Regions from separate parts of the Arthrobacter sp. 10T413_2 genome, predicted to be linked through region 2. Evidence: riboswitches for the same ligand, from Rfam matches in the RefSeq annotation. Region 2 holds a riboswitch; each other region holds the start of a gene.
What was found. A riboswitch is a leader RNA that binds a small molecule or an ion and turns the genes downstream of it on or off. The one in region 2 is predicted to bind S-adenosylmethionine.
Positions count from the first base shown of each region.

Region 1 (2,064 bases), on a different contig from region 2:
ACGTCGTCCCGCGCCTCCAGCCATTCGGCCACCTTGGTGGCGTTGGCCACGTGGCGTTCAACGCGCAGGCTAAGGGTCTCGATGCCCTGGGCGATGAGGAAGGCGTTGAACGGGGACACGGCGGAGCCGAGGTCGCGCAGGAGCTGGACCCGGGCCTTGAGGATGTAGGCGAGGTTGGCCCCGAGCGCGCCGCCGGCGCCGAGGTCGCGGGCGTAGACCAGTCCGTTATAGGTGGGGTCCGGGGTGTTGAAGCCGGGGAACCGCTCGGGGTCCTTGCCGAAGTCGAACTTGCCCGAATCCACGATCACGCCGGCGATCGCGGCACCGTGGCCGCCGAGGTACTTGGTGGCCGAATGGACCACGATGTCCGCTCCCCACTCGATCGGCCGGATGAGGTAGGGGGTGGACAGGGTGTTGTCGACAATCAGGGGCACGCCGGCCTCGTGGGCCACCTTGGAAACGCCCTCGATGTCCAGCACGTCCTGGCGGGGGTTGGAGACCACTTCGCCGAAGAACAGCTTCGTGTTGGGCCGGACGGCCTCGCGCCACTGGTCCAGGTTGTCGGGGTCCGCAACGAAGGTCACGGAGATGCCGAACTTCTTCAGCGTGTGGGCGAGCAGGTTGTAGGTGCCGCCGTAGAGACTGGGGCTGGCGACCACGTGGTCGCCGGCCTCGGCGATGTTGAGGATCGCGAAGGTCTCGGCGGCCTGGCCGGAGCTGAGCAGCAGGGCAGCAAGGCMGCCTTCGAGGCTGGCCACGCGCTGTTCCACCGCGTCCTGTGTGGGGTTGCCGATCCGGGTGTAGATGGGGGCAAGTTCGGCGAGGGCGAAGCGGTTCGCGGCACTTTCGGCGCTTGGGAACACGAACGACGTCGTCTGGTAGATCGGGAGGGACCGGGCGCCGGTGGCGGAGTCGGGCTCCTGGCCGGCGTGGATCTGGCGGGTTTCGAAGGACCAGGCAGTGGACATTGTTGCTCCTGTCGGGACTGGGCACAGCACCGTCCGGGGCCATCGGCCCGGGCCGGCACAGGCGCCGCGCTTGCCCTCCGGCGGGCGCCGGACGGCCAGGTCTTCACCCGGGGCACCCCACCGCGATACGAGGGTTGCCGGCCAGCAAGCCGGGGCTGTGCGCTGGCGCTCATGACCTTGCTTCAGTGTAGGAATGGCGGCAGGCCGCTGGATAGCTTTATGACGAACATGAAGACGACGGGCACGCGGGCCTGCAGTCACCCCATGACATCCCATGACAGTAAGGCAAGCCTAAGCTGAGAGGTCCATCACAAAGTGCCAAGATGAGGGCATGCGCATGGATCACGTTTCTTACGCCTGTGAACACGATGGCTTGGCAGCCACCACTGAACGTATTGCGTCTGCCCTCGGCGTCGAAGCCGTGAAGGGTGGAGTGCACCCCCGTTTCGGGACACGCAACATGATTATCCCGCTCGCGGGACACAAGTATGTCGAGGTCGTGGAGGTCCTGAACCACCCGGCATCGGACAAGGCCCCCTTCGGCCAGGCAGTCCGGGCACGCTCCGAGGCCGGCGGCGGCTGGATGGGCTGGTGCGTCGAGGTTGACGATCTCGGACCGTTCGAGGAGCGGCTGGGCCGCGCCGCCGTGAACGGCAACCGGAAGTTCCCTGACGGCCGCGAACTGGTCTGGAAGCAGATCGGCATCCTGGGCCTCATCGCCGACCCGCAGGTGCCCTACATGCTCAAGTGGGAGGGTGACCCGGAGCTTCACCCCTCCAACGCCTACGCAAGCGACGTCAAGATGTCCGCGCTGACCATTGCCGGTTCGGCAGAGCGCGTCACGGAATGGCTTGGCGAGCCCGTGGAAAAGCCGCTGGAAGACGTGGCCGTGAACTGGCTCGCGCCGCACGGCACGCCCGGAATCCTCTCCGTCACCTTCGAGACCGCCTCCGGGGCCGTCACGATCTAACGCTCCGCCTGCCCCACACTTCGGCCGCCATCCCGCGGGTGCCAATGATGTCACCCGCGAGACGGCGGCCGATATTATTTTAAGGCCGCCTGCGGCTGTCCGGCCCGGACGGAGGCCTGTCAGCCT
Region 1 covers NZ_JBFTHK010000263.1:2,126-4,189, reverse strand. Annotated here, with positions in the region: gene AC1DBQ_RS22090 (bifunctional o-acetylhomoserine/o-acetylserine sulfhydrylase) at 1-968, opposite strand, end outside; SAM riboswitch class IV at 1,030-1,145, opposite strand; gene AC1DBQ_RS22085 (VOC family protein) at 1,300-1,938, shown strand.
Region 1: linked by a shared signal. The riboswitch ahead of AC1DBQ_RS22090 (bifunctional o-acetylhomoserine/o-acetylserine sulfhydrylase) and the one ahead of AC1DBQ_RS08915 (DUF1737 domain-containing protein) in region 2 are both predicted to bind S-adenosylmethionine.

Region 2 (2,787 bases):
GCCGACCGGCACGGACGCCTCACCCCAGGGCATCGGCGGGAATCGCCGGGCACCGCCGGAAGGACGCCGGGTTGAATGCCGGGAGCATGAACGTTGCCAGGACGGCGTCGAGCAGTTCGGGCGCCCACGTGCTGTTCGCCCCCAGTGTCGGGCAGACGCCCAGCACCACGGGGGTTCCGTCCGCGCGGCGGCGGATCTGGACCTGGACCGGGCCGGTCAGCCCGAGCGTGCGGACGGCGGCCAGGCCCAGCTTCCGTACATCGTTGGCCTCGGCCGCCGGCACCCTGCGGCTGACTTCGTCGCTGCCGGCCCGCCCGTACGGGGTTTTTGTCTTCTCGAGGACCACCGCCACCGGCGCCATCGCGTTGCGGGGCGGCGTGCCGAACACAAGGGCCACGTAGTCGGCGCCCGGGATGAACTCCTGGACCAGCTGCCCGGGCGGCAGGTTCTTCCAGCTGACTGAGCCGGTCCCGGCCAGCAGGTGGACGGCGTGGGTGCCTTTGAAAGTTCGCGGCTTGACGACGACGGGACCGTTGAGCTCGGCCAGGGACGCCGGCGCGGCGGCGAGATCGCCCGGAACCCCGAAACGCGGGACCGGAATGCCGGCTGCCTGCAACGCCCATGCGGTGAACAGGTGGTCGTTGGCGAGGGCCACCGCGGCAGGGTCGCCGACGATGATCCGCACGTCCCGGCCGAATCCGGCGCGGGCCGCAGCCAGCACCGGGAGTTCCACGGTGAGGGTCGGAATGATGACGTTGATGGCTTCCCGGTCCACCAGCCGGCGCAGGTCCAGGACCATGTCCGGGTCCGTCGCCGGCAGGAGCCTGACTGCCGCTGCGGCGGTGGCGTCCTCGCCCTGCCGGGTGACGTCGCGGGMGTCGGAGCCGAGGCACGGGATGCCGCGGGCGGCGAGCTGGGCCGCGACGGTMCGGCCGGCGGCGCCTGCAATGCCAGTAACCAGAATGCGCGGGCCCACGGTTGCTCCATTCCGCCGATACCCGCCGGGCCGCGGCTGCGGCTCCGGCKGTAACGGCCACCGATTCACACAAAAATTGAGGGACAGACAACTGCACGAAGAGACAACTTGATCCACAGAAACGTGGGACGGGCCGACGCGTCAGTCCGATCCCCTCAGTAGACTGCGCAAACTCCCGGCGGACACGAGTGGGCAGTACCCGAAACTGGAGCCCGCTACTACTCGCCTTGGCGCCGCACCCGGCTCTCACCCCGCAACTCTGATTTCTCGGTCCGCCGCGTGTGTCACCCCGTGGGGCGCGGTCCGGTTACGGAACATGACGACGGCGGCGGTGCGGGCCGGCGTCGTAAGTGTTACGTTTTTGGGGAGTAATGAGAACCGGTGCCAAGCCCTGACTGGCCGGTCGGCAACCCTCCCTTTCGCGGCGGGGTGCCTCAGGTGAATACTCGGCATATCGACCATTCGAGCTGCAAGCGTGAAAGAGGAGATCCGTCGTGCCCGACACATCCATACCCGCTGTACCCGGTACAGCAGCCGCCCCCGCCGCAGCTTCCGCCGGCGAGGACAAACTGGCCTACCGCCTGTTMACCGGCGCCGACGACCGCGCCTTCTGTGAGCGCGTGTCGGCCGCCCTGGCCGAGGGCTATGTCCTGCACGGAAGCCCCGCCGCCACCTTCAACGGCAGCACGGTGATCGTGGCGCAGGCGCTGGTCCTGCCGGCCGCAATTGCGAGCGCGGACGCCGCCGTGGCCAACGCCGTCGATGAACTCGACAGTGACGAATTTGGTGCCGAAGACGCCTTCGAGGGCCACGCATGAGCTACGCCGGAGACCTCAGCCCGCACGAGGCGTGGGCCAAGCTGGAGGCCGGCGCCATCCTGGTGGACGTCCGGACCGAGGGCGAATGGGCCCACATCGGCATCCCGGATACGAAGGCCACGGACAACGATCCTCTCTTCATCCAGTGGACCCTCGCCGGCGGGGTGCCCAACCCGCACTTCGTGGAACAGCTCCAGCGTCAGGCGCCGGAGGACACCGCCGTCGAGCTCGTGTTCCTGTGCCGCTCCGGCGCCCGGTCGATTGCCGCCGCGACAGCCGCGACGCAGGCCGGCTACACCTCGTACAACGTCCTTGAGGGCTTCGAAGGCGAGACCGACCGCTTTGGCGAACGCACCGTCAACGGCTGGAAGAACCGCGGCCTGCCCACCAACCTCGGAAAGATTTAAGTGACTTTCAATCCCGACGCCGCCGGATGGGCGGCCGACACCCAGGCCGTCCGCGGAGGCCTTGACCGTACAGGCTTCCAGGAAACCGCCGAGCCGATCTTCCTCAACTCAGGATTCGTCTACGAGTCCGCGGCCGCMGCCGAGCGCGCCTTCACCGGGGAGGACGAGCGCTTCGTCTACTCCCGCTACGGCAACCCGTCCGTCGCAACCTTCCAGGAGCGGCTGCGGCTGCTCGAGGGCACAGAGGCATGTTTTGCGACGGCGTCCGGCATGTCCGCCGTCTTCACCGCCCTCGGCGCGCTGCTGGGGGCCGGCGACCGGGTGGTCGCCGCCCGCTCGCTTTTTGGCTCGTGCTTTGTGATCCTCAACGAGATCCTGCCGCGCTGGGGCGTCGAGACGGTCTTCGTGGACGGCCCGGACCTGGAGCAGTGGAAGTCTGCGCTGTCCGAGCCGACGACGGCGGTCTTCTTCGAGTCGCCGTCGAACCCGATGCAGGAGATCGTGGATATCGCCGCCGTGAGCGCGCTGGCGCACGCGGCCGGCGCCACGGTGGTGGTCGACAACGTCTTCGCCACCCCGCTGCTGC
Region 2 covers NZ_JBFTHK010000039.1:18,653-21,439, reverse strand. Annotated here, with positions in the region: partial or broken gene AC1DBQ_RS08925 (glycosyltransferase family 2 protein) at 1-33, opposite strand, end outside; gene AC1DBQ_RS08920 (ATP-grasp domain-containing protein) at 20-976, opposite strand; SAM riboswitch class IV at 1,344-1,458, shown strand; gene AC1DBQ_RS08915 (DUF1737 domain-containing protein) at 1,486-1,794, shown strand; gene AC1DBQ_RS08910 (rhodanese-like domain-containing protein) at 1,791-2,201, shown strand; gene AC1DBQ_RS08905 (O-succinylhomoserine sulfhydrylase) at 2,202-2,787, shown strand, end outside.

Region 3 (2,064 bases), on a different contig from region 2:
CTGTGTCCTGATGCGGCCCCTCACCGGCCCGCGGCGCAGCACCGCGGCCTCCCGGCGGCCCGCCCGCTTAGACGGTAGTTTGGAACCATGAGCCAAACCGATTCGAGCTACAACGATGACCTGCGCCTTGCCCATGTCCTGGCAGATTCCGTCGATTCCCAGACCATGAGCCGATTCAAGGCGCTGGACCTTCGGATCGAGACGAAGCCCGACCTCACCCCGGTCACCGACGCCGACAAGTCCGCCKAAGAAGCCATCCGCGGCCAGCTCTCCCGCTCCCGGCCGCGCGACGCGGTCCTGGGCGAGGAATTCGGCAGCTCGGGCCACGGCTCCCGGCGCTGGATCATTGACCCGATCGACGGCACCAAGAACTTCGTCCGCGGCGTCCCGGTCTGGGCCACCCTGATCGCCCTCGTTGACGAGGGCGAACCGGTGGTCGGCGTCGTCAGCGCGCCGGCCCTGGGCAAGCGCTGGTGGGCGGCCAAGGGCGCGGGCGCCTACACCGGCCGCTCCCTGGCCTCCGCCACCCGGCTGAAGGTGTCCAACGTTTCCAAGCTCGAGGACGCGTCGCTGTCCTACTCCAGCCTCGGCGGCTGGAAGGAACGCGGAAACCTGGACGAGTTCCTGGGCCTCACCGAGGAAGTGTGGCGCACCCGCGCCTATGGCGATTTCTGGTCCTACTGCCTCGTGGCTGAGGGTGCGGTKGACATCGCCTGCGAACCCGAACTGAACCTCTACGACATGGCCGCCCTCGTGCCGATCGTCACCGAAGCCGGCGGCCGCTTCACCTCGCTCGAGGGCGAGGACGGCCCCTTCGGYGGCAACGCCCTGGCCACCAACTCGATCCTCCACTCGGAAGTGCTCAAGCGGCTCAACCCAGGACTCGACGACCTCCTCTAGGATCATCTGACCTTTCACAACAACCGAACAAACGACGGCGGCGGCCCCCATTCCGGGGCCGCCGCCGTCGTTTGTTCGGTCGACGTGCGCTTTKCGGCGCGCACGTAACAAAACGCTTCACATTCGGAGGCCGCCTTTTCCCCGGCTGCACCGATGTCCTACGCTCGATGCAGGTCACGAGTGCCAGCGCTAAACCCCGGTTTGCTGGCCGGCAACCCTCCAGTCGCGGTGGGGTGCCCCGGGTGACGACCTGGCCGGTCCGGAACGGACCCGGCAAGCGCGGATTCCCACGATGTGGGGTCCTGTTCGAGTGAGGTCCCATGACAACTGCCATTTTCCCCGCCGCCCCCGAAGTCGACGCACGGTTTGCCGCCGCCGCACGTCCGCTCGCCGCCGTCACGGGCGCCGAGATCCAGTCCCCGCTGATCAAGGGCGGCCACGCCCGCTACGCCAACCTMGATTACGGCGCCTCCGCCCCGGCCCTGTCCGTGGTCTCGGCCTACTTGAACGAAATCCTGCCGTACTACGCCAGCGTCCACCGCGGCGCCGGCTACGCCTCCCAGATCAGCACCTCGGTCTACGAKAACGCCCGGGACATCGTGCGGGACTTCGTGGGCGGCCGGCCGGACGATTCCGTGATCTTCACCCGCAACACCACCGATTCCCTGAACCTGCTGGCCGGGTGCCTGCCGCTGCGGGACGGCCGGCCCGCGGGCGAGGTCATCTACCTCGACATCGAACACCACGCGAACCTCCTGCCCTGGCAGAACGTCCCGCACCGCAGCGTCGTGGCCGCACCCACCCTCGCGGCCACCATCGACCGCTTGCGGGACGAGCTCGCCCGCGGCGGCGTGAGCCTGCTGGCCGTTACCGGCGCCTCCAACGTCACCGGCGAGATCCTGCCAATCCGCGCCCTTGCCGCGCTGGCGCACGAGTACGGTGCCAGGATCGTCGTCGACGCAGCGCAGCTGGCGCCGCACCGGCGGATCGATATCGCCGCGGACGACGTCGACTACCTCGCCTTCTCGGGTCACAAGCTCTACGCCCCGTTCGGTACCGGCGTACTGGTGGGGCGCACGGACTGGCTCGACGCCGGCACCCCGCACCTGGCCGGCGGCGGCGCTGTCCGCGACGCCCGGCTCGACTCCGTCAGCTGGACCACCG
Region 3 covers NZ_JBFTHK010000012.1:44,705-46,768, reverse strand. Annotated here, with positions in the region: gene rsgA (ribosome small subunit-dependent GTPase A) at 1-11, shown strand, start outside; gene hisN (histidinol-phosphatase) at 88-900, shown strand; SAM riboswitch class IV at 1,073-1,186, shown strand; gene AC1DBQ_RS03985 (aminotransferase class V-fold PLP-dependent enzyme) at 1,221-2,064, shown strand, end outside.
Region 3: linked by a shared signal. The riboswitch ahead of AC1DBQ_RS03985 (aminotransferase class V-fold PLP-dependent enzyme) and the one ahead of AC1DBQ_RS08915 (DUF1737 domain-containing protein) in region 2 are both predicted to bind S-adenosylmethionine.